Regions from separate parts of the Faecalimicrobium sp. JNUCC 81 genome, predicted to be linked through region 1. Evidence: riboswitches for the same ligand, from Rfam matches in the RefSeq annotation. Region 1 holds a riboswitch; the other holds the start of a gene.
The links. A riboswitch is a leader RNA that binds a small molecule or an ion and turns the genes downstream of it on or off. The one in region 1 is predicted to bind cobalamin.

Region 1 (10,857 bases):
TTTTTTAGTTAATCTATGTAAAACATACTTTTAAAAATTTTTCTATACTATTATTATATATCTGTGAATTGTTTTAATTGTGTCATAATTGCGTTGTAATTGTGTCATAAATAGTACATTTTATAAAATATTACAAAATATACTAAAGTATTTATCTAAAACTGACTTAGTACTCGCTATAATTCATATAAATAAACGAAAAAAGAGAGCTATTTAATTTATTAAATAGCTCTCTTTTTAATTTATTTATCACATATATATCTCCAGATATATTTTTATTAAGATGTTGCAAGCTTATATCCAACTCCATATATTGATTTAATTTTCCAACTTAAATCATATTGTTTAAGCTTTTTCCTAAGTCTTTTAATTTGAGTATCTACAACTCTAGTATCTCCAAGATAGTCATACCCCCAAACTTCAGATAATATATGCTCTCTATTTAATATATTATCTGGATTAGAAACAAGCATATGAAGTATTTTTATTTCCTTTGGTGTAATTTTTACTAACTCTCCTTTTATGTATACCTCATAGCTATCTATATTAATTTCAAGATCTTTATATTTTATATAATTGCTTGTTTTTTTTATATTTTCTGTTCTCCTTAACACTGCCTTTATTCGTGTTACAACTTCTCTTTCTGAAAATGGCTTTGCAATATAATCATCTGCTCCTAATTCTAAACCAATTATCCTATCTATCGTTTCTGATTTCTCACTAAGTATAATAATTGGTACATTACTATTTTTACGAATCTCTCTGCACACATCAGTACCTGACATATTTTGCATCATCAAGTCTAATAATATTAAATTAGGCTTAATCATATTTGCTTTGTATAATGTTTCTGCTCCATCATATGCAGATACATAGTTCATCCCCTCTAATTTTAAATATTTTCCCATTGTGTCATGCACTGACTCTTGAGCATCACATATCAAAATTGATATATTTGACACTTTATTTCACACTCCCCACTTTGTAAAATTGACTTTTTATATATATAAAGAAGTTCTTTTATCTGGGGGATAAAACATTTTATAAAATTAATTACTCCTAAATTAATTTAATAAAAGTTTAAAAACTCAACCATATTGGCTGAGTTTTCTTTATATCATTAATGCATTTATCTCATATTTGATAATAAGAATATTCCCCATCCCCGAAGAACTTCTTTGATATTATAGGCAGGTATCCTGGCTTAGCTTCATCCTACTAGTTTACCTTCCCATAAAAATCTTACAGTGGTTTTAAACGTTCGTCCACATTACAGTAGCGGGTGCTGCAAAGGCTTTGACCTTTTTCCCTTTATGCTATATTAAAGCACCTATAATATTTTAAGTTGTTATCTATAATACTATACTACCTTTAGTATTTTTTCAACATATATAAACATTTTCTTATAAGACACATGTACTATATTATATATTTATACCTTTTTAATATTTTATTTCACAAAATATTTCATATTACTAACTGTTAATTAACATTAAAATATATTAGAAAAACTGTACAAATTATTTTTGTACAGTTTTTCTAACTTAATATGTTTATTTAATATTCATCCAGATAAGTTCACCAGGATTTAGTGTTAAAGTTTCAACTACTTCTCCTTTTACATATACATCTGTAATTTGTGTTTCAAAAGAGTTATTTATAACAGCCATCTTTGAAACTTCAGTAAACGCTGCACACTCTGTATTTATATTACTTACATAATATTCTTTCATATTATCTTCCATATTCTTAACCCAATAAATACTTCTTAAAAGTAATCTACAGTTTTCTGGAGTATATGGAAGTCCTGACATATAAACTGCTCTACCTTTTCCATAAGTATTAGTAGATAAAGCTATATCTCCTTTATGAATAGATAGTATTTCTACGCTATCTCTCTTTTTAAATACTCCTTCTTTACCTTCACCAAAGTTAAATTTATCATTTATTTCATCTATTATAAAGTGATTTTTAGTTTCTTCATGATACTTTCTATATGATAATCCATAAGTTAATTCTCTATCTACTCCAAGTACATCAAATAATTGGAAGTACTTACCTTGCTTTTGATAAGCAGTAGGTTCACCCACTCCTATAAATCCTCCGCCTTCATATACCCATTTTCTTAAAGTAGTTATTATCTGTTCATCTATCCAGTTTTCTCCACCACTCCAAGCAGTCATAGCATCTCCAGCATTTATTATTACTCCAATATCACTTGGTACTCCATTTCTTATATCTTCAAAGTTTATAAACTCAACATCTACTGGCATTCCACTTAAGCACTCTATTACTCCAACATATGAATATATTTCTTTATACCAAAGAGCGTGAGCTACTTGGTTTGTTTGCCAACTTCTCATTTTTCCAAAACAGTTAAGTATAGCTACTTTAAATGGTGCAGTGTGAGCTTTTGTTTCTTTTATATTATCATGAATTATTCTAAATTCTTCACATATTCTTTCTACTTCTTCAACAAATTCAGGAAACTTAAGTGCTAATCCTAAATATCCACCATAACCTATTCTATCAAGTGGTTTTCTAAGTATTGCACGTCTTGCCTGAGTCCAGTTTTCCCTAGCTTCTCCTACTGGGTCTCCACCTTCTCTAAATACATCTGGGAAGAAATATGGTAAAAATCTACCTTCTGTATATTTAACCCCTGGAATATCTGATATCATTCTCATAGTAGTACCATTACCAACTGAACCTACTACTGCATCAAGACCTATTGATTCAAAATATTTTCCATATGGCTCTGTACCTATCCAGTTATCACCTAAAAACATCATGGCTTCTTTTTTAGCGTCATGTGCTATATCTACAAACTCTTTAGCATGAGTTGCTACAAACTTTGATTGAAAATCTACAAAATCTAAATATTCTTTAGACGGTATTCTAAATGGTGAATTATAGTATCCTTCGTCTATAATATCTTCAGCTTTTAGTCTATATCCCTTTTCTTTTTCAAATTCATCTAAACACTCTTTACTAAGAGATGATGAGTATCCAAACCAATCAACAAACTTTTCCTTTGCCATATCATTGTATATTAATGTAAAGTGGTAAAAGAAAGTTGTAAATCTTACTACATCTATTTCTGGGTTTTCTTCTATCCAATCTTTAAGATAACTTTTCATATGTTCAAATGTTTCTTTATGTCTTCCGTCATACGGCATTTCATGAGCTTTATCTCCCCAGTTATTAGTTATATGGTTATACATTTGAGTTGGGTCCCATATTTGATATACTAAAAAACTTACTGTATATTCATGAAAAAGTATAACTTCTTTTACTATTACATATTCAGTTTCATGATTATATTCCCATTTATCACTGCCTAACTTTTCACCAGTAGTTCTATCTATAACTTCCCACAAAGTTTTAATATCATCTTTTGTGTTTGGTTTAAATTGTTCTTTATAAAAACCTTTCATTATATCTATTGAAAGAGTTGATTCTGTTGCTATTTGAGGCTCACTTACAACATATAATTGTTGAAGTTGGTCCATATGGTCTTTTGCCCACTTTTGATCATTTCTTGTTGGTAGATATGTTGAGTACATTTTTAAATTTAATCTTTGTAAATCACTTGATAACTTTGTACCATCACAATCTCTAATTGCATCTGCTCCCCACTTTTGTATCACTTCTTTCATTAATTCATCGATTCCTACATCTGTTGGTATTGTTACTCTTCCCTTACCTGCCATTTGTCCTTACCCCCCATTTTTGTATTAGTATGTATTAATTTTCATTTTTCTATTAAAATTTACATAAGTAAAATTAGTTATATAAACTTTAATAGAAAAATTATTATTGTTTAATGTATTCAAAATGTATCTATATTTTATAAAAAAAGGCTGCAGCTAAGCAGCCTTTTTTATTTCACTTTCTATAGTGAATTATTTACTCATTGCACTTATTACTTTTTCATTTGATTTCTTTAATCCATCAATCCAGCCTTGCGAACTTACTTCTCCGTTAAATACAGCTCCTGCTTTGCCAAATACTTCTTCTCTCATATTTATTTCAGTACTTTCTACAGTTTTCCAAGCTTCAACTATTGGCTTTACTCCACTTTCAAATACTGTTAAACAATTGTAGTTTGATTCTGGTAAATATTGTTTCGCTATATTTAGAGCATCTTTAGTTGGAACTACAGCTTGATTTAATTTAGCATTAGCTTCTACCATTTCATCGCTGTATAAGAATCTCATGAATTCTTTAGATGTTTCTATGTTATCAGAATTTTTTGGTATATACATTTCTTCTATCATTGTAGATACAAATTGATCTGAACCTTCTTTAGCAGCTGGTGGTGCCATAAATCCCCATTCCCATCCTTTTTGAATAGCATCTTTCATTTCACCTTCATACCAGTTACCATTAGGACAGAATAGTGCTTCACCTTTTAAGTGAGCAGTTTGAGCTTGAATATGGTTCATAGCTACTGTTCCTTTTAATAAATCTCCATCTTTTCCTATTTTTTCTATATTAGCAAGTGCCTCTTTAACTTCTGGCTTATCCCAAGCACCTTCTTTAAAATTAAATATATCTTCTACTGCACTTTCACCAGCATATGATGCTATTGCTGGCCATACTATTGCTTCTAAGTATCCTGGGCTTTGACCTTGGTATGTAAATAAAGCTACACCTTCAGCCTTAGCTTTTTTGCCTAATTCAAAGAATTGGTCCCAAGTTTTTGGAACTTCCCATCCTTTTTCTGCAAATAAAGCTTTATTATACCAAAGACCTGTTACATTATAATAAAGTGGTGCAAGGTAAACTTTGCCATCTTCATATGGAGCACAAGATGGCTTATCTAAGAATCCTTCCATCATCTTATCTTTTATTGGCTTATCTTCACCTGGTGCAGGTTTTTCAAATACATCTGTTAAATCAGCTAAGTTTTTATCTTTTATTAAAGCTTTAGCAACACTTTGCGCATTTTGAGCACTATGGTATATAAAATCCGGAGAATTTCCACTTGCTATTTGTGGTCTTATTACATCTCCTATATTTGGACTTGCATTTAATACAACATCAACATCTGGATATTTTTCCTCAAATTTCTTTTCTGCTTCTTCCCAAAATGCCGTACCAAATCCCCCTTCAAATACTGCTACATCAAGTTTCCCCTCAATTTTTCCTGAAGCTGCTTCTCCTTTAGCACCTTCATCTTTTTTATCTCCCTCTGTAGATGAACAACCAACTAGTGATCCCATAACCATAACTGTAACTGCTAATAATGATCCTACTTTTTTAAATGGATGCTTCATAATACCCCTCCTAGCTTTTTTATAAGAAATCTTCATTTGAAATCGTTTTCTTGATATAATTGTAAATCATTTAATTTTATATCAAAATATAAAATTTTTACATTAATATGGATAATTATTACAATTTATTGTACTTTTCTCTATACTCACTAGGTGTTATATTAAAAAATTTAGTGAACAATCTACTAAAGTATAATTGATCTTGAATTCCAACATTTATTGCTACATCCTTTACTCTCATATCACTTTGTTTTAAAAGTTCTTTTGCTTTTTCTAGTCTTTTAATTTTTATATAATCTGATATAGTCATATCTAATTCATCTTTAAATATTCTACTTAAGTATGATTCATTCATGTTTACAAGCTTTGCTAATAATTCTAGGGATAATTTCTTAGATAAATTATGATTTATATATTCAACTATTTTTTTAACTTCTCTTCTACATTTAGCTACTTTTGAATTTATTTTATAGTCATCTTCTTCTCTTTGTTCCTCTATTAATTTTAAGGATTCTTCAATATTGCTACATTTTTTATGTATAACTTTTTCAAACTCCATATCTAAATATTGAGCTACATTCCTTGTTATATTTGATATTAGTAAATTTATATCATCACTTTCTTTATTCGCCTTTATGAAAACTACATATTCGTTTCTTTTTATATTTATTAATGATATAAATTTGGAGTTTATATAATTAGCACAAGAACTTATTATATTTGATATAAAAGCATTTAGCTTTTTTTCTTTTTCTACATTTTCAATATCTGTACTCAAAGCTCTAAGATATATAAATGTGTAATTAGTTAAGTATTTATTTTCTAAATTTTTTTCTAACTCTACACTTTTATCTCCTTTAAGATACTTTTCTAAATACTCATCAACTTTAAGCTTTTCACTAGATATTTCAACAATATTACTATCTTTTATAAGCTTATTACTTTCCTTTAGTTCTTCTCTAGCTTTATTTAAAACACCTAGTAATTCATCTTTATTTATAGTTACTTTTAAAAGATACTCAAAAGCTCCATTTTTCATAGCTTCTTTTACAGAACTAAAATCATCAAAATTGCTAAGTACTATTATTTTTCCATTAAATTTCTTATTTTTTAATTCCTTAATTAAAGCATTTCCATCCATTTTAGGCATTTTTAAATCTGTAATTACTATATCAATATTTTCTTTTTCTATAATATTAAGAGCTTCTATTCCGTCTTTTGCTAAACTTACTAAAGTCATTTCTTCTTCTTCCCAATTTATTATAGAACTTAAAAATGTTCTTGTTATATATTCATCCTCAACTATTAGTACCCTCATTATTTTATCCCCCTATTATTTTAGGAATAACTATTTTAGTTATAGTTCCATTTTGATATTTTGATGTAATCTCAAAAATATAAACGCCTTCATAATATAAATTTAATCTTTCTTTTATATTTTTAACCCCTATTCCTGCAAACTTATCTATATTAAAGTTTCCTTCTTCTAAACGTTCTTCCTCTATGCCTATTCCGTTATCTATTATCTCAAAATGTATAAATTCTCCACCATCATATAAATTTATTTTTATATCATTGGTATCATTAGCTTCTTCAAATCCGTGTAGTATACAATTTTCAACTATTGGCTGGAGTATAAATTTAAGTATTTTTTCTTCTAATATACTTTCATCTATAAAATATTCGATATTAAATGAATCTCCATATCTAATCTTTTGTATTGTAATATAATTTTTTACATTTTCTATTTCCTGATTTACACTTATAAATTCATCTTTATTAAGTATTATACTTCTTAGTAGTTTTGCTAATGCTTCAAGACCACTTCCTACAGTATTGTCATTATTCATAATAGCTACATATCTTAAGCTTCCTAATGTATTAAATAGAAAATGAGGGTTTATTTGAGCTTGTAGCATACGAAGTGTAACTTCTCTTTTCTCTTTTTCTCTTAATTTAACAGTATGTATAAGAACTTTAAGTTTTCTAGACATTTCATTATATTTTTGCATTATAAATGATATCTCATCATTTCCGCTAATTATCATCTCTTTTCCTATCGTACTTTCCTCTACGTTATTCATTGTATAAACTATCTCATTTATAGGCTTTGTTATAGATTTATGTATAATTATTGCAATGAAAATAGATAATGCTAACATAGCTATAGCTACAAGTGCATAAGTTATGTAAATGTCAGTACAACTTGAATATATAAAGCTGTATGGTATTATACCCAATAAATCCCATGATGCATAGCTAATGCCTTTACTAGTTATTATAAATTTTTTACCGTTTATCTTGCCTATACTTGTATTACTATCGATTTCTTTTATTATTTCTATATTATCTAAATTTCTTTTTTCTATATATTGTAAATAATCCTGTTCATATAAATTTTCACTTTTATTTATAACTAATTCTTCATTGTTTGTAACTACAATATTGTTATTTTCATCTACTATAACGCCTCCACCATTAAAATTAATATTATAGTCTTTAAACATTTCTAAAATAACTTTTTCCTTAAGAGCCAAAAATATATACCCATAAGTCTTTTTACCTATTTTAATTGGCTTTGTTATTGATATATAGTTACCTTCTGCATTTGTTACTGATGTCCAGTTTATTATATTTTTACTTTTTATTGCCTTTGATATTTCATCTAATTTTGTTTCATGTTTTATATAACTAAATCCTTCGTTATATACTACATTAAAATCTTCATTTAAAAGTGTAAAATCAGCAACATCTGATATATATGTAGTTCTAGAACGTAGTATCTTAGATAATTCATTATTAAATCTATCTCTTTCTTTTACAGTAAGATTGTTGTATCCTTTCATATCATTTAATAATGTAGAACTCCATATAATTTCATTTGTTATAGAGTCAAACTTACTTATGTAATTGATTATAGAATCTGTTATTAACTTCGAGGTTACTTTGTCATTTGATATTATATTGTTTTTGATTAAGTTTACTGATGTTGTATTTACCACTAAGAATATTAAAATCACTGGTACTATAGATATTATTAGAAATGATATTAAAAGCCTTTTATTTATTGTAGTTTGTCTTAACCTTTTTACTAAATATCTTGACAAATTTCCTTTTGCTGATGTGATTTTTCCCTTCATAACTTCCCCCCTTAAATACATTATATATTATTGTGTATTTATGATGCCACACTTCCCATAAAATAATATCACTATTATATACAAGCTTTCTACAGGTCTAAAATAAATATAATGTAATTGCAATAAAAAATGCGTATTTAAAATAATTTTAATATTTTAAATACGCCATTTTATTCTTTTTACTTTTAAAGTCTAACCATTTGCTATTTCTAAATTGAAATTTTCAATTATACTAGAAAGTACTTCTTCACTGCCTCTCATACCTTCATATTTACTTATTATAAAGTTTTTATCAATATTATAATTTAGTAAATCTCCATGTCTAAGAACATAAGACATATGACCTATATTTAACATACCTAAATCCATAGTTGAATCTCCAATTACAGAGAATTTTTCTATTTCCAAATAATTAACTAAATAATCAATAGCATTTTCTTTAGATATATCCTTTGGTAAAAAATAAATCTTTCTTCCACTTACATAAAAAGTCCAGTTTTTTGATCCCAAAGTTGAAGTATATTCTTCTATCATACTAACTTTAAACTCATTCCAATCAACAACTATATAAAAGAATAATTTCTCAGCAATCTTGAAATTAGTGATTCCAGGTAATCTTGTGTATTTCTCAAAATCACTTACCATTTTTTCAATAGGGCATGCTTTTTGTAGTATCTTATCAACTTCTTTATTCCATTTATCAAATCTTTTATTGTCTTTTAGGATAGTTCCTCCATTAGATGTTATAGCCCACTCAAACTCAATATTTTTACTAGGAAAATCTATCCTTTGAAACTGTGCAACAGTTCTAGTAGTAGTCGGTATAAATAATCCTTCCTCTTGAATCTTCTTTATATATTTTATAGTATCAAGAGATATAAAAGATATCTCTTTACCATTGTATATCTCAATATTTTCATGTTCTCTGTCAGTGTCTAAAAACTTATTTGAATAAATAACACTTCTATCTAAATCAGAAAAAACTATCATTTAAATATCCCTCATATTCTTAATAATCCCACAACAACTATAGCCCTTTAAATCCATTTCTTCAACTTCAACATTCTTTTCCTTAGCCAAAATAAATATATGTCTTAGACTTTCATCATTAATATTTCTAACTAGGATTTTATTTGGGACTCTTCTAAGTAACACTCTTGTAGTCTCTCCTACACCTGGCTTTATAAAGTTTATATCTTCAACATCATAATTTTCCTTAATCCTTGAAACATCATTGTCACCATCTTTAGTAATAACATCACCATTCCAGTTTTTAAGTTCTTTGTTTATCTTTTCATATTGACTTTCAAAACAACTATCTATTGTATTTATGTAGTTTATAGACTCATCACAATCTCTCAGATGTTCATAAAACTTAGCACCATGAAAATCATCTTTGCCAATTAAATCATCTCTTAAAACAGTTCTACTAACTAATCCTGATACTGTTGAATTTAAACAAGCACTAGGTATTAAAAAGTCATCCCTAACTCCGTAAAGTGCTGAATACCCAGCAGGGTCTGCAAGCACTGCAAGAGTTGAGTCAAATTTTTTATTAAATATAGCTTCTAGTTTTATACATGCCTTGTCTAATTCTTTTGATATAGTACCCTTACCAGTCCATCCATCGACAAACTGTAACTTAGAATTTGGGTGATTGTTTACTATATACTTAATGGCATTAATATCAATCCCCTTATCTCTTATTATAGAAATAGTATAGTGAGGTAAATCTAGATTATATCTATTTTTTAAATACCTCTTTGCAAGTATTCCAATAGGAATACCTGCTCTTGCAAGGGATACAATAACTACATCTTCTCCGTTTTTCTTAATAATCTTTTCAGACATTACGCCTATTGCATAAGCTAATTCTTCTTTATTACTTTCTAGCTTTTCTTTGTATAATTTTAAGTACTCTTCACTTACTTCATATTCTATAGGTATCATTTCTGAGTAATGACTCCCATTTTGTATTTTAACTTCACGCTCTTTATTTCCCTCTTCAACTATTAATGAAGATATATCTTTTAATAAAAATACTACATCATCTTTAGAATACGTCCCAAAATTTTTCAACTGTCAATCTCCTCCAAATAAAAAATTCGCTTCGCTTAAGCCACTGCGTGGGCGCTACACTTCATGTCGCCAACGTCTGTTCGGCAAGCTCACATCCCGTTGCTCAATCCTAGCGTATAAAAATACCTTAATACTAAAAAATGTTATACAGACGAGCAACTAACTATATTTAACTTATTTATAGAAGTATGTTTAAAAGTATTAATAATATCATTAAACTCATTTTCATCTTTCTTTGACTCAACAAATAAGAAACACTCTGAATAATTTTTCTTATCTAAATTATAAACATAGTTTTTTATCCCTTTATTATAAAAACTTTCAATCTCGAACTTAGAATTTATAGGATATTCATC
Region 2 (10,857 bases), 370 kb from region 1:
CTGGAGAAAATGGACTTGCTGCCCTTACTATAGTTTTATATGCTCATTTTTTAATGACTTCAATTTACTTAGGTTTTTCTGCAGGAGTTTCTCCATTAATTAGCTATAATTTCGGTGCAAATAATAGCAATAAATTAAAAGAGATATTTAAATACTCTCTAAAATTTATATTTGTATCTTCTATATTGGTATTTGTAGCAACGTTAGTTTTTGCACCAATTATAGTTGAAGTATTTGTAAATCCTCTAGATGAAGTATTTAACTTAGCTCTTAAGGGATTAAAAATTTTTGCATTTGCATTTTTATTTGTTGGCATAAATATATTTGCTTCAGGATTTTTCACGGCATTTCATAATGGAAAAGTTTCAGCTATTATCTCTTTTAGTAGAGCATTTGTATTTATAATCATTGGTATACTTATACTACCACCAGTATTAAAATTAGATGGTTTATGGCTTACAGTTCCTTTTGCCGAACTAATAACTATATTTTTATCTATAATATATATAAAAAAATATAGAACTAAATATAAGTATTAATATTCAAAAGAGTGTAGAATTTATCTACACTCTTTCTTATTTTTATATTATAAATAAACTAATATTATATTAAATCATGTGCATACTCTTTTATAGGTGCATTTCTAAGAAGCAGTATTCCTATAACAAAACTTAATATTGTTGAAGTAATTGTTATTATATTATTGCTTGTAAACAATAATATAATCTGTATTAGATAGATATGTATTACTCCATAATTATTCATTATATTTCCTATTATAAATAATATTATACATAATGGTATACCTATAAATATTAAAATTGATGTCATTTTTTTTAGCCTATATATTAAGGCTCCTAACATAAATCCTAGCGACCCTAATCCCATAATAATTAAAAATGTGTTTAATATAACTTCTATATAATTTATATCATATTGATAAAAAATACTAAAAGACATTCCCATACCAACTTTTTCTAGTAATGTTTGTATTTCATTAATAGAAATACCTAAATTAGTATAAACATATGCATTGTATCCTGTTTTATATTCTAATATTAATTTAGATACTAAATCAACACATACACTAAATATTGAAAGAATTATACTAACAATTATTATAAATACTATACTATATTTTAAATACTCTTTTCTATTTGACTTTATAGACATAGCTCCATTAAATTCTTTATATGATAATAGTGTCCCATATATAATTATTACAATAGTTGCTGAGAAATGAGAGCTATTGATAAAAACTACATTTCCATCTACTAAATTATCTAGATATGAAGAAGTCATAATCATCACAGATAATTCGGTAAATGTATTAAAAGCAATTATTGAAAATGTAAGTAATAAAAGAAATATAGTATTCCTTCTTATAATACTATAATACGGATTCATTCTTTTCATATTTAAACTCACCCTCCTTAGTAAGATTTATAAACAATTCTTGAATACTCATATGTTCTATACTTATATCTAATATTTCTATTAAATCTAAATCTTTCTCACATATATCTCCATAATAATAATACATTAACGTACTTCCAAAACTCTTATATATTTTTTTATTCTTTAAGCATTCTAATTTTGACAAATCATCTTTATTTCCAGTTATATAATAAGATTTCTCTTTTATATTTTCTATATTATCATTTATAACTATTTTACCTTTATCTAATAAAACTATATTTTCTAAAACATTCTCCATTTCATCTATTAAATGAGTTGATATAATTATAGTTTTTGGATTTTTTATATAGTTATCTAATAATATATTATAAAATTCTTCTCTATTTACTGCATCTAATCCGATTGTAGGTTCATCAAATATAGTTATAGGTGCATTTGAACATAATCCTATAATATTTGATACTAGGCTTTTCATTCCCCTTGATAGATGCTGGTATCTTATTTTAATATTTATATTAAAATAATCGCATAGTTGTTTTTCTAAATCTTTATCATAATTTGGATAAAAGTAAGAATACATTTCAAATATATTTTTTACTTTCATCTCAGCATTATAAAATTCTCTTTCTCTTACTATACAAATATTATCTAATACTTCTACGCTATCTTTAAGATTCTTTCCTAGTATTTCCACATATCCAGATTTACTTAAAAGTTGATTAGTGATTATATTAAGTAAAGTAGTTTTTCCTGATCCATTTTTTCCTAATAAACCATATATTTTATTTTCTTCAAAGGTTATAGATATATTATCTAATACAATTTGTTCCTTAAAATTATGTGATAAATCTGTAATCTTTATCGCATCCCCCACTTAATTCATCTCCTCGCAATTTTTTATAATATCTAATAGTTCATCTTTATTTATTTCTAATTTTCTAGCCTCTTGTAGTAAATTTTTTATAAATGAATTTTTAAATTGCTCTTTTCTAGATATTTTTATAATCTGTTTTGCACCTTCACATACAAACATACCAATACCCCTTTTTTTATATAAAATATTTTTATCAACTAATATATTTATCCCTTTTAGTACTGTAGCTGGATTTATCTTATATAGCTTTGATATTTCTGTAGTTGATGGAATCTGTTCATTCTCTTTAATATCATCAGTTAATACTGTGTCCTCTATAGTTTTTGCTATTTGTATAAATATAGGTTCATCATCATTTAATATAAGTTTCATATGCACCTCCTGATTAATTTTCTTTAATTAATCAGTTAGTTACTTAAGTAACTAACTATAACTCAATAATATCTATTATTTCATTGTGTGTCAAAATATTTTTTAATTTTCGTAAAAAAATATTTAAAAACTTATATTTCTGGGTAATAATTATTATTATATAAATACAAAAGGAGAATATTTATGAGTTTTGAAAAAATGAATAATGTTGAAATAGATAATGAAACAAGAAGCTTTGTTATTTTATATAACTTTAATACTAAAGAAGCTAGTATGATAAAAAATATATGTAATATGTTTGGAATAAGAGACCAGGTTATACTTTCACCTAAAAATGCTAATTCTACAATACGAAATATAATTGATAATAATATAGACAGCACATGTGAAAGTGGTATAAATCAAAAGGCTATGGTTTTTAATAATGTAGTTCATATGAAAGTTAGTGCTTTTATAGATAGCCTTAAGACGTTTAGAATTAATAGACCTCTTATCGCTGTTACTACAGAAGGAAATATTGATTGGAGCTTAGACACTTTAATTTCTCATTTACTAGAAGAAAGAATTGCTATGAAATCTGGGAAAACAGTAAAACACTAAACTTAAAATTATATAAAGGGGTGTAAATTCAGATTTTCCTTTAATAAAAAAAGTGAGAGTAAATTTTAAATTTACTCCCACTTCTTTAATATATTAACCATAAATTTTTTTATATCTAAATCGTATATATCCTTTAATTTTTCTTCATTAAGTACTTTTGATGGCTTCCCATAAGATACAACTTCTCCATTATTTAATAACAAAACATTATCTGCTGTATATTGAACTAAATTCAAATCGTGTAATACACCTACAGCAATTTTATTATTTGCTTTAGTCCAATCTTTTAAATGCTCTAAGAGCTCTATTTGGTACTTTAAATCAAGATGATTAGTAGGTTCATCTAATAATATCACATCTGGATTTTGTGCAAATGTTCTTGCTAAAAATACTCTTTGAAGTTGTCCTCCTGATAATTCACTTATCATTTTATCTTTAGAATCTAAAAGACCTACTTTTTCTATGCTGTCTAGTATTATTTCTTTATCTTTTTTACCTAGATTATAAAATGCACCTTTAGAGTATGCATATCTTCCAAGAGATACTGTTTCATATACTGTATACGGAAAATGTATTTGTGAAATTTGGCTCATTAATCCAACTTTCTTAGCCAATTCTTTTCTATTTAATGAAGATACTTCCTTAGAATCTATTTTTATACTACCTCTATAGTTAATTATATTAGCTATAGATTTTAAAAGAGTACTTTTTCCACAACCATTTGGACCTACTATACATAGATTTTCTCCTCTATTTACAGTAAAGCTTACATCTTTTACTATATCTATATCTTCATATCCACTATAAATATCTTTTATTTCTAACATAAAACTCACCTAGCTTTTTTAAAGTATACCCATGCAAAGAACGGTGCTCCAAATATAGCAGTTATAGCTCCTACTGGTAACTCTGATGGAGAAACTATAGTTCTTGCTATAAGGTCTGTTATTACCATTAAACAACCACCAAATACAAATGACATCGGCACAACATATTTATGATTTGATCCAAATATTTTTCTTACTACATGAGGTGCTATTAAATCTACAAATCCTATCGTCCCACTTAAAGAAACAGCTCCTCCTGTAAGTATTGTTGAATAAATGAATAATTTCTTTTTTACTTTCTCAGTATCAACTCCAATTGACTTTGCTTGTTCTTCTCCAAAAGTAAGTATATCCATTTCTCTAGTATATTTAAGAACCCCAAACATACCTATTATAAAAAATGGCATTATCAGACCTACATAAGACCATCCCTTCATGGCAAAGCTTCCCATTTGCCAAAGAGATATGCTTTTTAAATCATTAGAAAATAATGCAGTTAAAGTTGTAAGTAATGCATTTACAAATAAAGATAGTACCATACCACAAAGTATTATCGTATTGTTTGACATTGTCTTATCTATTTTTGATGAAAATTTAATTACCGAATAAACAGTTCCAAGTCCAAATAAAAAGCCTATTATAGGAAGTGTATAAGCTCCTAGTAACGGAACAGAAATACCACTAACTATTATAAGCCCCGCTCCTAAAGATGCACCTGAAGATACACCTAGTGTATAAGGTGATGCCAATTGGTTTTTTAGTATAGATTGAACTACTGCACCACTAGATGCTAGGCAGCCTCCTACTATAAATGCTAGTAGTACTCTTGGTAATCTAAGCTTCCAAACTATTGAAACATTTTTAGGATCTATTCCTTCTCTCAATGATATATTGAATAATTTATTACTAATTACTGATATTGTATCTAAAATATTAATATTAGAACTTCCTATAGAAGTTCCAATACCAATAATTATAAATACTATTATTATGCTTAGTAATACTTTTTTCTTATTTTCCATATTTCTCTGGATAAATTGCTTTAGCCATTTGATTTAAAGCTAATATTATTTTGTGAGATGGACGAGAAGCTGAATTTTTGTCTATTTGGTAAATCTTATTTTCTTTTACTGCTGTTATATTTTCAAAGCCATCACGTTTTTTTATTTCATCAATAGGATTTTCTATGTAATCTACATTTGTTAATATTACGTCTGGATTTTTATCTATCACAGCTTCAGCGCTTGGTGATATCCATCCATTTTCATCTTTGAATACATTTTCAGCGCCAATTATTTCTATCATTTGATTTAAAAATGTTGAATTTCCAAACGTAAATAGGCTTGGAGCTGGTGATATTTCAAAGTAAACCTTTTTCTTATCATTTATAGTTTTTCCTATTTTTGATATTTCATCTATTTGAGATTTCATATCTGATATTAAGGTTTGTCCTTTATCTTGCACTCCTAATATATCAGATATAAATTCTATATCTTTATATATTCCGTCTATACTATCACTGCTTGGTATATAAACAACTGGAATGCCTGACTCACTTATAACTTTAAATGGATCTTCACTTGAGCCTGTCTTATTATGCCCAGATGCTATTATTATGTCTGGTTCTAACCCTATTATTGTTTCTGCATCTGGACTTGAAAAATCTATTTTTGCTAAATCCTTATTAACACCTTTAACATCACTTGAATATTTATCTATTGCAACTAATTTATCACTTAATCCAAGGTCTACTATTACTTCTGTATTTGATGGTGCTGTTGAAATTATTTTGTCTATTTTTTTAGGTATATTTACCTTTGTTCCTTCTCTGTCTGTAACTTCTTTTTTATTATCAGTGCTACATCCAACCATAATAAACATCATAAATACCATTAAAATTGATAAAAACTTTTTTTTCATTTGTTCTCTCCTTAACTTTTAACTCTCTTACTTATAGTTTCTACTTATAAATTCTGTTTCTTCTAAACCATTATCTTTATTAAACTTAAGTGCTAGTACAAAGAAATATCCTGAAAAAAGATTTGTAAAATCAAATAACAAATCATCTACCTTATTTCCTTGTTCCTGATATCTACTTAATAGCCTAACTAATGATTTACATTTACTTCTTATAACATGGCAATATCCTGCTTCGGTGCATCCTTGTGGAAGTATAAATTTATTAAATCTGTCTTTTACTTCTTCTTGAATCTCTAAAAATCTTTTTTCTAGCCATATTAATTCTTCTTGTGTAACTGTAGTCTTTGTTCTTATTGATGGATTTATATGATACATCAATTCATTTATTTTACTAAGTTCATCTTTCATATCGTCATCTGTTATAAATGATCTTAAAAGACCTATAATACTTGAAATTTCATCTGTTAAAATCTCAAAATCACATCTTAAATCTAAAGACTTGTCATATAAGAAAGGGTATGCTAAATATTTGCTCATTTTATTCCTCCTTTCTCAATTTAAATTAAGTAAGATGCTAAATATATTAAGTTTTTATTATTATATTTGCATCTAACACCTTACCCTCAGCAGATATTAGTATATATTAGGCAGTTCTCCCGACTTAACTTCATCCTACGATCTAGCCTTCCCGAAAAATTCAGTGGCATTTAAGATTTCGTCCATATCACGGTTACTGGGGTAGTTTGGAAACCTCATCCAATTCTCTTTTAAGTAATACACCTAATACTTTATATAATTATTTTATAAGACCTACTAGCTTAATACAAGCAATAAGTTTTCTAATAATAATATCTATCAATATAATTATTTATTTTTATTATTTAAATGATTTCCAATGTATTTTATGCTATCATTTATTTTAAGAAGTACCTTTCCATATTTACCCTAAAATTAAAATATAAACCAAAAATAAAGCAGGCAAAATTCACCTACTTTATTTTATAAATTAATAAAAATGTTTTAATTGTTTTAATCTACTTGGATGTCTTAGTTTTCTTATTGCTTTTGCTTCAATTTGTCTTATACGTTCTCTTGTTACTCCAAATACTTTTCCTATTTCCTCTAATGTTTTTGGAGTATCATCATCTAATCCAAATCTCATTCTAAGTACCTTTTGTTCTTGGTCACCAAGTCCTGTTAATAATTCCTCTATTTTTTCCCTTAAGTTCTTTTGCTCTACTTCATGAATTACTACATCTGCAAAATTAGCATCTGATGGTATAAATTCAACTAAACTACTATCTTCGTCTTCTTTTATAGGCGTATCTAATGATACTATATTTTTATCCCTCTTTAATATATCTATAACCTTTTGAACATCAAGGTCACATACTTCTGCTATTTCATCTAAGCTAGGTTCTCTTTGAAGTACATTTGAAAGTTCTTGTTTTTTTCTTTTTACAAAGTTTATTCTTTGATGAAGATGAACAGGTATTCTTATAGTATTTTCACAGTCATCTATGTATCTTGTTATGCTTTGTTTTATCCACCATGTAGCATAAGTACTAAATTTATATCCTTTTTTATAATCGTATTTATCAACAGCTTTTATAAGTCCAATGTTACCTGCTTGAATTAAATCAAGCATATCTACACTCTCTTTTCTGTATTTCTTAGCAATACTTACAACTAACCTATAGTTTGCATTTATAAACTGCTCCTTAGCTTCAGGTGAAGAGTTAATTATTGCTTTTGCTAATTCAACTTCCTCTACTGCAGACAACATTTTGTACTCTTCAATTTCTTTCAAGTACATTTTCATCGCATTCGATGTATTTGATGAATCCCCATAAATATAGTTTTCATAAGTATGTTCTCTTTTAGCCCCCATAATCTAACCCCTTCTATCCATATAGTTTGTTAATTGAAATGGTAAAGTGTCTTTAGCTTCAGTTATTTTTATAATATGATTTGTATTATAAAAAAATTCCATTCAATTTAACTAAAATGTCAATAAATTTATTTATCTAATATTCTACTTCAGACTTCAAATTTCCTTCTTTTTTGTATTATTTTTTTACAGAAAAAAAGACCACACAATATGCAGTCTTTTTTTCTCGAACGACGTTATAAATCCCTTATTAATAAATCCTTCCAGCGTTTGCCCCAACACTTACGGTTTTATATAGAATTTTTAACCATTTAATAATAACATCATTAAAAAGTATAGTCAAGTTCGTATATTATATGTATATATTATTCATGATGACAACCACAGTCAGAACCGTGCCCATGTCCTCCACAGCATTCATGATCATGTCCGTGGTCGTGTCCATGCCCTCCACAACATTCATGATCATGTCCGTGGTCATGTCCATGTCCTCCACAACATTCATGATCATGTCCGTGGTCATGATTATGCTCACCTTCTTGTGATAATTCTTCCATCTTAAAGAATTCTTCTACCATAGTATCATATGTTGGAAGTGAAGCTTCTGTATCATATTCTTCTCCTGTCCAATCAGCATACATCATAGCATCTCCATTAGTTAAAACTAATCTTCCTGCCATAGTTATATTATCTACATCTTCTAAGAAGTCTACTTGTTTTTGTACGACTTCTCCTTCTAATCTTATATCTTCATCTAAACATTGTATTATCATAACTGGCGCATAGTAATCTTCTTTATCTTTAACATTAACTACTACATCTAGTACACCTTCTGCACCTTCTTCAAATTCTGATAAAGCTACATCTGTATCTATCATATCATGCGGAACTAATAAGTCCTCCATTAAATATTTTATAACTCTTTCTTTGACTAATTCTTTTGACATATCTTTTGTTCTCCTTTCAGTTTATGGTCATATACCCAAACTTTTCCTTATTATAGTATAATACATTTATTAAATTTTCAATCTCTTCATAAAAATATTTACAAATATAATTTATTTATACCCTTTTTACCCTCATTTAATGTTAATTTTCATATAAATATTCTTTTTTTAATAAATTTTCAAACTTTTTTATCCCAGTATATAACTAACTTTCAGTATGATTTCTAACCTTTTGGCATATCTTTACAGTCAAAATTCGACATTTTTTGTGTTATCATAGTTTCACAGGGGGCAACCCCTACACTAAAGGTTACAAATCAGTAACATTTTTACAAAATTCAAATAAAGAGGTGTTTTACAATGACAAAAAATATATCAACAAAACTAAAAACTTTATTAACTTTAGGGGTAGTAACTGTAGCAACAGCTTCTAGTATCGTTCCTGTAAGTGCTTTATCTCATAAGGGATATACAAAATTAAATAATAAAAGTGTAGTATATTTATATATAAACGGTGTTAAATACAAATTACCAACAAATCCAAACTGTCCTATAAAGCCAGAACTTAAGCCAGAAGATAATAACTCAGGTTCTACTAACAAGCCTGAAGCTAAGCCTGAAAATAATAACAATAATAACTCAGGTTCTACTAATAAACCTGAAGCTAAGCCTGAAGATAATAACAATAATAACTCAGGTTCTACTAATAAACCTGAAGCTAAACCTGAAAATAATAACAATAATAACTCAGGTTCTACAACTGGACAATTCGCAGCTTATCAAAAAGAAGTTGTTGATTTAGTAAATGTTGAAAGAACTAAAAGAGGATTAAGCCCACTTACACTTGACTCTAAGGTTTCAGATGTAGCTACAAAGAAATCTCAAGATATGATAAATAAAAACTACTTTGACCATAACTCTCCAACTTACGGTTCTCCATTTGATATGATGAAGCAATTTGGAGTAAGCTATAGAGCAGCTGGAGAAAATATAGCAATGGGACAAAGAAGTCCTAAAGAAGTTGTAACTGCTTGGATGAATTCTGAAGGTCACAGAAAAAATATCTTAAATTCTAGCTTTACAAAAATAGGTGTTGGTGTTGCTCAAAAGAGTAATGGTACACTATACTGGACTCAAATGTTTATAGGGTAATATAAAAAACTTCTAAACATATAAAATCCCCTAGGATATACATCCTAAGGGATTTTTTTAGATACTTAAATTTAAATATATATCTGAAAATTCTACTTTAATATTTTCTATATATTTAGATGAGTGATTTTCATCGTTTATATATGTATCTTCTTTTACTAAAACATTTGGTATTTTTACAGTAAATTTAGTATATTCTCCCAGTTTACTTTCAACTTCAATTTTGCCACTATGCAAATCAACTAATGACTTTACTAGTGATAATCCTATTCCGCTACCTTCACTTACTTTAGTCATTCTATTATTTGCCTGTTTAAATTTTTCAAAAACTTCTCCTAATTTATCATTAGGTATACCTATTCCACTATCTTTTACTTCTATTTCTACAAACTTATCATTACAATCTATGTTAACTTCTATCAGTCCATTTTTCTTATTAAACTTAATTGCATTTGAAATCAAGTTCAGTATTATTCTTTCCATTTTATCTAAATCAAAAGCAACTATATGCTCTTCTATCATTGTATCAAATATCATAGTTATACTATTTTGATTTGCAAATTCTACTACTGAATCAAAAATATTTTCTACGTAATTTATAATATCATAGTTTTTAGGGGTATATTCTATGCTTCCAACATCTAATCTAGTTGAATCTATTAAATTATTTACAAGCTTTAATAATCTATATCCATTTTGTCTTATAATATTTATGTATTTTTCATATCCTTTAATACTACTATAATTTTCTTCATTATCTTTACATTGTTCTAATTTCATGTCTAACAGTTGTATTGAGCTAAATATTAGGTTAAGAGGTGTTCTAAATTCATGGGATAGGTTAGCAAAAAACTC

Region 2: another riboswitch for cobalamin. It lies ahead of JNUCC81_RS12645 (ATP:cob(I)alamin adenosyltransferase); the one in region 1 lies ahead of JNUCC81_RS10640 (response regulator transcription factor).

What each region holds. Positions count from the first base shown of each region.
Region 1 covers NZ_CM132203.1:2,147,333-2,158,189, forward strand. Annotated here, with positions in the region: gene JNUCC81_RS10640 (response regulator transcription factor) at 279-962, opposite strand; cobalamin riboswitch at 1,173-1,349, opposite strand; gene gnpA (1,3-beta-galactosyl-N-acetylhexosamine phosphorylase) at 1,554-3,713, opposite strand; gene JNUCC81_RS10650 (carbohydrate ABC transporter substrate-binding protein) at 3,906-5,282, opposite strand; gene JNUCC81_RS10655 (response regulator transcription factor) at 5,401-6,600, opposite strand; gene JNUCC81_RS10660 (sensor histidine kinase) at 6,605-8,422, opposite strand; gene JNUCC81_RS10665 (HAD hydrolase family protein) at 8,615-9,412, opposite strand; gene JNUCC81_RS10670 (cysteine protease StiP family protein) at 9,413-10,501, opposite strand; gene JNUCC81_RS10675 (phosphoribosyltransferase family protein) at 10,645-10,857, opposite strand, start outside.
Region 2 covers NZ_CM132203.1:2,515,647-2,526,503, forward strand. Annotated here, with positions in the region: gene JNUCC81_RS12605 (MATE family efflux transporter) at 1-539, shown strand, start outside; gene JNUCC81_RS12610 (hypothetical protein) at 604-1,416, opposite strand; gene JNUCC81_RS12615 (ABC transporter ATP-binding protein) at 1,391-2,293, opposite strand; gene JNUCC81_RS12620 (GntR family transcriptional regulator) at 2,294-2,665, opposite strand; gene JNUCC81_RS12625 (DUF3783 domain-containing protein) at 2,849-3,265, shown strand; gene JNUCC81_RS12630 (ABC transporter ATP-binding protein) at 3,337-4,092, opposite strand; gene JNUCC81_RS12635 (FecCD family ABC transporter permease) at 4,098-5,114, opposite strand; gene JNUCC81_RS12640 (ABC transporter substrate-binding protein) at 5,104-6,012, opposite strand; gene JNUCC81_RS12645 (ATP:cob(I)alamin adenosyltransferase) at 6,040-6,549, opposite strand; cobalamin riboswitch at 6,642-6,811, opposite strand; gene JNUCC81_RS12650 (sigma-70 family RNA polymerase sigma factor) at 7,019-7,903, opposite strand; gene JNUCC81_RS12655 (hypothetical protein) at 8,269-8,850, opposite strand; gene JNUCC81_RS12660 (CAP domain-containing protein) at 9,211-10,002, shown strand; gene JNUCC81_RS12665 (PAS domain-containing sensor histidine kinase) at 10,060-10,857, opposite strand, start outside.